One region of the Streptomyces sp. NPDC127108 genome, then DNA from elsewhere that is predicted to be linked to it. Evidence: riboswitches for the same ligand, from Rfam matches in the RefSeq annotation. Region 1 holds a riboswitch; the other holds the start of a gene.
The links. A riboswitch is a leader RNA that binds a small molecule or an ion and turns the genes downstream of it on or off. The one in region 1 is predicted to bind cyclic di-AMP.
Positions count from the first base shown of each region.

Region 2: another riboswitch for cyclic di-AMP. It lies ahead of ACFVHO_RS09635 (NlpC/P60 family protein); the one in region 1 lies ahead of ACFVHO_RS14640 (M23 family metallopeptidase).

Region 1 is NZ_JBHXTE010000015.1:22,238-26,385, reverse strand. Features, by position in the region: gene ACFVHO_RS14650 (MFS transporter) at 1-714, shown strand, start outside; gene ACFVHO_RS14645 (PP2C family protein-serine/threonine phosphatase) at 888-2,177, shown strand; cyclic di-AMP (ydaO/yuaA leader) riboswitch at 2,408-2,543, shown strand; gene ACFVHO_RS14640 (M23 family metallopeptidase) at 2,555-3,661, shown strand; gene ACFVHO_RS14635 (aldo/keto reductase) at 3,804-4,148, shown strand, end outside.
Region 2 is NZ_JBHXTE010000009.1:55,007-59,154, reverse strand. Features, by position in the region: gene ACFVHO_RS09640 (hypothetical protein) at 1-174, shown strand, start outside; gene ACFVHO_RS09635 (NlpC/P60 family protein) at 307-1,545, opposite strand; cyclic di-AMP (ydaO/yuaA leader) riboswitch at 1,553-1,710, opposite strand; gene ACFVHO_RS09630 (ATP-dependent DNA helicase) at 1,986-4,148, shown strand, end outside.

The sequences.
Region 1 (4,148 bases):
GTGCTGCGCCTGCCGGTGCGCAAGGGGGAGGCGGCGACCGCGGACGGCGCCGCCGGGACCGGGCAGGGACAGTGGCGGGCGGTGTTCGGCAACCGGCCGTTCTGGCTGTTCTCGCTCGCCATGACCGGCTCGTACGTCCTGTCGTTCCAGGTGTACCTCGCGCTGCCCCTCGAAGTGGAGCGGCTGCTCGGCGGGGGCACGGCCACGACGGTCGCGACCAGCGCGCTGTTCGTGGTGTCGGGGCTCGTCGCGCTCGTCGGCCAGCTGCGGATCACCGACTGGTGCAAGCGCACGTGGACGCGGGAGCAGTGTCTGGTCGCCGGGCTCGCCCTGATGGGGGCCGCGTTCCTGCCGCCCGCCCTGGGTGGACCCGGGTACGCGGGCGTCACGGCGCTGCTGCTGTGCGCGGCGGCCCTGGCGGCGGCGAACGCGGTGCTCTACCCCTTCGAGATGGACACCGTCGTCTCGCTCGCGGGGGAGAAGTGGGTGGCCACGCACTACGGCCTCTACAACACGGTCTGCGGCGTCGGCATCACCGCGGGGAACCTCGCGATGGGCGCGCTGCTCGACGTGGCGGAGAACCGGGGGCTGCCCGCGGTGCCGTGGCTCGCCCTCGCCGTCCTCGGCGTCGGCTGCGCGCTGGCCCTGCGCTCGCTCGGCAGATCCGGTCGGCTCGCTGCGCCGGTGCCGGTGCTCGGGGGTGACGCCGCCTGACCCTCGCGCGCCCGGGGCGTGCGGTGCCGGTTCCGCTCGGCCCCACGCCCCCGGGCGCGTCCCCGCCCCACCACGCGGCTCACCCACTCGGCCCACATCAGGTCGCCCCGGGCCCCCGCTGCGGGAAGCCTGGACGGGCCGACGCGGCGCTGATGCGGTGGAGTGGAGTGGTGGTGGTTGCTGTGCGTGGTGGGGGGCCGGACGGTGCGCAGGGTGGCCCGGGGACCGGGGGCGGGGAGTCCGGCGGCCCAGGCCGCCCCGGTCCCGGCCCAGGCCGTCCCCGTCCCGGCCCCGGCCCCGGTCCGCGCCCCCGCAAGGCACGCCGCCCCCGGCCGACCGTCGCCCCCGGCGACACCACCCGCGCCCTGCCCCGCGAGCGGGCCCTCGTCCGCGCGCTGCCCCCGCTCCTCCTCGTCGCCGGGATCTGCTTCGACATGCTCACGCCGCCCGAGTTCACCGCGTCCCCGCTGTTCGCCGCGGCACCCCTGATCACCGCCCCGTTCTTCCGGCTTCGGACCACCGTCGCGACCGCCGCCGTGTCCTGCGCCGCCATGCTCCTGCTGCGCCTGAGCCACCGCGTCGACGGCGCCGCCGACGTGCAGGTCATCACCGAGTTCCTGACGATGCTGACCGTCGGCGCGCTGGCCGTCGTCATCAACCGGGTCGTCCGCCGCGGCGACGCCCGCCTCGCCTCCGCCCGCTCCATCGCCGAGGCCACCCAGCGCGCGGTCCTGCCGCAGCCCGACCCGCGGATCGGCGGCCTGGACATCGCCGCGCGGTACGAGGCCGCGGAGGCCGACGCGTTCATCGGCGGGGACCTGTACGCCGTGCAGGACACCCCGCACGGGGTGCGGCTCGTCGTCGGTGACGTACGGGGCAAGGGGATGGGCGCGGTGGCCGCCGTCGCCGTCGTCATCGGCGCCTTCCGGGAGGCCGCCGAGCAGGAGGCCACGCTGGAGGCGGTGGCGCAGCGCCTGGAGCGTGCCCTTGCGCGGGAGGGGACGCGGCGCGACGGGCTCGACGCCTTCGAGGGGTTCACCACGGCGGTCCTCGTGGAGGTCCCGCGCGGCGACGAGGGCACCGTACGGATCATCAACCGCGGCCACCCCGAACCGCTGATGCTGCGCGCCGACGGGCGGCTGTGCGTGCTGTCGCCGTCCGAGCCCGCGCTGCCGCTCGGCATGGGCGAACTCGGCACCTGGCCGGACCGCGCGGACCAGAGCCCGTTCCCGCCGGGGGCCACGCTGCTGCTCTACACCGACGGGCTCTCCGAGGCCAGGGACGAGGACGGCGAGTTCTACGTCCCCGCCACCCGGCTCGGCGGCCGGATCTTTCCCGGCCCCGCGGGCCCCGACTCGCTCCTCGCGACCCTCGTCGACGAGGTCCGCCGGCACACCGGGGGCGGCGCCACGGACGACCTGGCGATGCTCGCCGTACGCCGTCCGGTGACGGTCGGTGACTGAAGGGCACCCCTCCGCAGCGTGATTGACGTGATGTCAGCAAGCCGTGGAGATCCAGAACGCTGCGGTGCGTCATGGTCTCCGCTCAACTCGCCCTACTCCAGCCGCTGATGTCCCTTGTGTTCGTAGCGTAAGCGTTAACGATCAGTCGGAACGGCTTGGAATACGGCACCGCCGTCTATTAACGTTCGATAACGCAGCGCGGTCGTCCCAGCCGGCACTCAAGTCGGCTCCGTGCGCACGCGCCTAATCCCGCAAGGGAGCCGGGGAACCACCACATTGGGGTGAATCGGGCACGCACCACGCCCGTAGGAGACCTTCCTGCTCCGAACCCGTCAGCTAACCCGGTAGGCGAGAAGGAAGGAAAGGAGTGCGCCCCAGTGGCGTCCAACCGGCCTGCCCCCGAAGCGCTCTACGTACCGAACGACGACTCCGAAGAAGGACCGCAAGGTCCCGCGGGATTCGGCGGGTACGCCCCCCAGGAGCCGTGGGAGGAGTGGAACCCCACCGCGGAGTCCATCCGCCCCGTGCGCGGCCGGCACCGGGTCCACAAGAAGGGCGGCGGCGGACTCGCGCGCAGCTCCACCGTCCTCGGCGTCGGCGTCATCGCGGCCGTGGGCGCGGGCGGCATCGCCACCGCGCAGGGCGGCAAGCCGCCGGTCTCCATCGCCATGCCGGACATGTCGGCCGTCACCGACCAGCTCCCGGAGGCCAAGTCCCTGCCGGGCGTGGGCTCCCTGATATCCGACGGCTCCGACGACGGCTCCGACACGACCACCGTCGCGGCCGCCGCGCCGCTCAGCTCCGCGGGCGTCACCACCGCCGACGCCGAGCGCGGCACCACCGGCGCCGGCGAGGCCCTGCGCGCCCGCATCATGCAGCAGGCCGAGAACCAGCAGCACCAGGCCGAGGACGCCCAGCGCATCGCGGCCGAGGACGCCGCCGTGAAGAAGGCCGCCGAGCAGGCCAAGGCCGAGCAGGACAAGGCGAAGGCGGCCGCGAAGGCCAAGGCCGCCGAGGAGAAGCGCAAGAAGGAAGAGGCCGCGCGCAAGAAGGCCGAGGCGGAGCGCCTCGCCAAGCTCGCCAAGAGCTTCTCGCTGCCCACCTCCTCGTACACCCTCACCTCGCACTTCGGCGACTCCGGATCCATGTGGTCCTCCGGCCAGCACACCGGCCTGGACTTCGCCGCCCCTACCGGCACGCCGCTCAAGGCCGTGCACACCGGCACCATCAAGTCGGCCGGCTGGTCGGGCTCGTACGGCTACCGCACGGTGCTCGAACTCAAGGACGGCACCGAAATCTGGTACTGCCACCAGTCCTCGATGAGCGTCAGCGTCGGCCAGAAGGTCACCACGGGCGAGGTCATCGGCCGCGTCGGCGCGACCGGCAACGTCACCGGACCGCACCTCCACATGGAGGTCCACACCAGCGGCGGCGCCAACATCGACCCGCTGGCCTGGCTGCAGGGCAAGGGCCTCAACCCGTAACACCCCACCGGCTCCGGCGGTCCTGGCGACGACCCCCCGACGCCAGGGCCGCCGGTCGGGGCCCACGGCGGCCGGAGCGGAGCCGCGGATTTCCGTGGGCCACACACGGAATTCGTTCCCCGGTGCGGATGTTGAGCCCCTTATGACCACACTCCGCCCGCTGGGCTCCTCCGACCTCGAAGTCTTCCCCCTCGCCCTCGGCGGCAACGTCTTCGGCTGGACCGCCGACGAAGCACAGTCCTTCGCCGTCCTCGACGCCTACACGGCCGCGGGCGGCAACTTCGTGGACACCGCCGACGTGTACTCGGCCTGGGCACCCGGCAACAAGGGCGGCGAGTCCGAGACCGTCCTCGGCCGCTGGCTCGCCGCGCGCGGCAACCGCTCCGACGTCGTCATCGCCAGCAAGGTCGGCGCCCACCCCGACTACAAGGGCCTCGCGGCGAACACCATCAAGTCCGGCGTCGAGGAGTCGCTGCGCCGCCTCGGC
Region 2 (4,148 bases), on a different contig from region 1:
GCTGACGACAACACGGTCAACAACCTCAAGATCGGCATCAAGCTCGCGCTGCTGATCGTGATTCTCGGGCTCGTGTACGTGAAGCGGGACGAGGAGAAGGTCGACAAGGGGATGTTCGGCGCGGTCGGCGGTCTCACGACGGCGAACATCTTCATCGCGGTGCTCTGGACGTGACCGCGGCCCCCTGACGCGACATGCCCCGCACGCGCGCGTGCGGGGCATTTTCGGCTCTACGTTTTCGTGGCTCTACGTAGACAGCGATCGCGTACGCGCGGACAGCGATCGCGTGCGCAGAGGGTCAACGGTTCACGCGGGCCGGACGACGCTGTGGATTGGCATGTAGTAGATCGACTCGACGCGGACATTCGCGCCCGGCTTCGGGGCGTGGATCATCTTGCCGTCGCCGATGTAGATCCCGACGTGGCTGATGTCGTCGTAGAAGAAGACCAGGTCACCCGGCTTGGCCTGGGAGGTCGGCACGGTCGTGCCGACCTTCACCTGATCCCAGGTGGTGCGCGGCAGCGAGATCCCGGCGGTCTTCCAGGCCGCCTGCGTGAGCCCGGAGCAGTCGTAGGAGCCGGGCCCCGTGGCGCCCCACACGTAGGGCTTGCCCATCTGCTTCTCGGCGAAGGCGATCACCTTCTCGGCCTTGGCCGCGTAGCCGCTGCCCGCACCCGAACCCGAGCCGGACCCCGTGTCCGAGCCCGAGCCCGACCCGGAACCGCTGTCCGAACCGGAATCCGAACCGGACCCTGAGCCCTGCTCCTGCCCCTGCTCACGCTCCCGCTCGCGCCGCTCGGCGGCCTCCTTGGCCTTCCGCTCGCGCTCCTCCGCGGCCTGTTTGCGGGCCAGCTCGGCCGCCTTGCGCTTGGCGGCCTCCTCCTTGCGCTTCTCGATCGCCGCGAGCCGTGCCTTCTCCTCGGCGGTCAGCTTCGACAGGAGCGAGCGGGCCTCGGTCAGCTTGGTCTGGACGGTCTGCTTGCTCGTCCGGAGGTCGTCACGCGAGTCCTGCAGCGACTTCAGGCTCTTCGTGGCCTTGGCGCGCTGCTTGGTCGCCGCGACCTGCTGGGTCTGGTAGTCGTCGACGGCCTTCTTCTGGCGGCTGGTGAGCCGGTCCGCGAGATGGTTCTGGTCGAAGAAGCCCTTGGGGTCGTCGGCGAGCATCATCGCGGCGGTCTCGGAGACGGCACCGGTGCGGTACTGCGCGGCGGCGAAGGAGCCCAGCTCCTGCCGGGCCTCGTTCAGCCGGTCCGTGCGCTTGGCGACGTCGTCCAGGAGCCGGTCGGCCTTCTTGCGCTGTTTGTCGGTGCGCTCCTTGGCCGAGTTGTACTTCTGCGTGGCCACTCCGGCCTGCTGGTAGAGGTCGTCGACCTTCTTCTGGACCTCTTCGAGGCTCGGCTTGCCCGGCTCGGTGGGGGCGGACGGGGCGGCGTTCGCGCTCTGCGACAGCAGGGCCACCGACGTCAGGGCGGCCGTCGTGATGCCGAGGGCGGGGGTCGTGCGTATGAGGGCTGAGCGGCTGCGCGGCTTGCGGTGCGACGCCAAAGCTGGCGACTCCTTCCGTGGACCGCCTACCGGGTTAGCTGTCGGGTTCGGGCGGGTGCTTCGGAAGGCTGCCCTACTGTTCCGCACGTCGTACGGAACGGATTCACCCCAAAGAACGTGGTGGGTCCCCGGCTCCGAACACGTCGGACTCGGCGGAGGCCGCGCGTGACCGGCGGGGATCGCCGGTGGGGGGACGTGCGGCCCGCGCAGCACGCTAGCCAACTCCCGTGGCGCGAGGGAAGGATGATGTTCGATATGCCCGATACATTTTCGTGACTTCACGAGGCCCTTGGCGCCGCCTTGACGCGGACGGCCGGGGCCGTGGCGCAGCGTGACGCCCCGGGCGCGCAGCGCGGGCGTGGCCGGAACCGGGCGGGCTCCGGGCGGCCTCGCGGAACCCGGGGCGGGTTGTCAGTGGGGCCGCCTAGACTCGGGAGGCGATGAGCAGCCTCTTTGACGACAGCTTCCTGGCGGACCTCAAGCCCTCGCAGGGCCACGACGAGGAACCCCCGCCGCCGCCCGAGGACAGCGCTCCGGAGCCCATTCCGGACGACTTGTTCCAAGGGAGGTTCGACGCGCCCGCACCCCGGGACGCGTACTACCGGGACGGTGCCCCCCGCCCCGCGATCGACCCGGCGGCGCTGCTCGACGGCCTGAACGAGAACCAGCGCGCGGCCGTCGTGCACGCGGGCTCCCCGCTGCTCATCGTCGCGGGCGCCGGCTCCGGCAAGACGCGGGTGCTCACCCACCGCATCGCGTACCTCCTCGCGGAGCGCGGCGCGCACCCGGGCCAGATCCTCGCGATCACGTTCACGAACAAGGCCGCGGGCGAGATGAAGGAGCGCGTCGAGCAGCTCGTCGGCCCGCGCGCGGGTGCGATGTGGGTGTCGACGTTCCACAGCGCGTGCGTGCGCATCCTGCGCCGGGAGTACAAGAAGCTGGGCTTCACGTCCTCGTTCTCGATCTACGACGCCGCGGACTCCAAGCGTCTGATGGCCCTGGTCTGCCGGGACCTGGACCTCGACCCGAAGAAGTTCCCGCCGAAGTCCTTCAGCGCCAAGATCTCGAACCTGAAGAACGAGCTGATCGACGAGGAGGACTTCTCCGCCCAGGCGGCTGACGGCTTCGAGAAGACCCTCGCCCAGGCGTACGCGATGTACCAGTCGCGGCTCCGCGAGGCCAACGCCCTCGACTTCGACGACCTGATCATGACGACGGTGAACCTGCTGCGCGCCTTCCCGGACGTCGCCGAGCACTACCGCCGCCGCTTCCGCCACGTGATGGTGGACGAGTACCAGGACACCAACCACGCCCAGTACGCCCTCGTGCGCGAGCTGGTGGGCCCCTCCGGGGAGGGCGAGGAGCCCGGCGAGCTGTGCGTCGTCGGTGACGCCGACCAGTCCATCTACGCCTTCCGCGGCGCCACGATCCGCAACATCCTCCAGTTCGAGGAGGACTACTCGGACGCGACCACGATCCTCCTGGAGCAGAACTACCGCTCCACGCAGACGATCCTCACCGCCGCCAACGCCGTCATCGAGCGCAACGAGAGCCGCCGCCCCAAGAACCTGTGGACCAACGCGGGCGCGGGCGCCCGCATCACCGGGTACGTGGCGGACACCGAGCACGACGAGGCCCAGTTCGTCGCCGACGAGATCGACCGCCTCACCGACGCGGGCGACGCCAAGGCCGGCGACGTGGCGATCTTCTACCGCACGAACGCCCAGTCCCGTGTCTTCGAAGAGATCTTCATCCGCGTCGGCCTGCCCTACAAGGTCGTCGGCGGCGTGCGGTTCTACGAGCGCAAGGAAGTCCGCGACGTCCTCGCGTACTTGAGGGTCCTCGCCAACCCCGAGGACGGCGTCCCGCTGCGCCGCATCCTGAACGTGCCGAAGCGCGGCATCGGCGACCGCGCCGAAGCGATGATCGACGCCCTCGCGCAGCGCGAGAAGATCTCCTTCCCGCAGGCGCTGCGCCGCGTCGACGAGGCGTACGGCATGGCGCCCCGCTCCACGAACGCCGTACGGCGCTTCAACACGCTCATGGAGGAGCTGCGCACCGTCGTCGAGTCCGGCGCGGGCCCCGCCGTCGTCCTGGAGGCGGTCCTCGAGCGGACGGGCTATCTCGCCGAGCTGCAGTCCTCCACCGACCCGCAGGACGAGACGCGCATTGAGAACCTCCAGGAACTGGCCGCCGTGGCCCTGGAGTTCGAGCAGGACAACAACACCGCCGAGGGGGCGAGCGCCGCGGCCGAGGGCGCGCAGACCGCCACGGAGGCCCCGGGGGGCGCCGAGGCTGCGGCAGAGGCCCCGGAGGGCGCGGAGACCGCCGCGGAGGCCCCTGAGGGTGCCGCTCCCGCCGGGTCCCTCTCGGACTTCCTGGAGCGCGTCGCCCTGGTCGCCGACTCCGACCAGATCCCCGACGAGGAGGACGACGGCTCCGGAGTCATCACGCTCATGACGCTGCACACCGCCAAGGGCCTCGAGTTCCCCGTCGTGTTCCTGACTGGCATGGAGGACGGCGTGTTCCCGCACATGCGCGCCCTCGGCCAGGTCAAGGAGCTGGAGGAGGAGCGGCGTCTCGCGTACGTGGGCATCACGCGC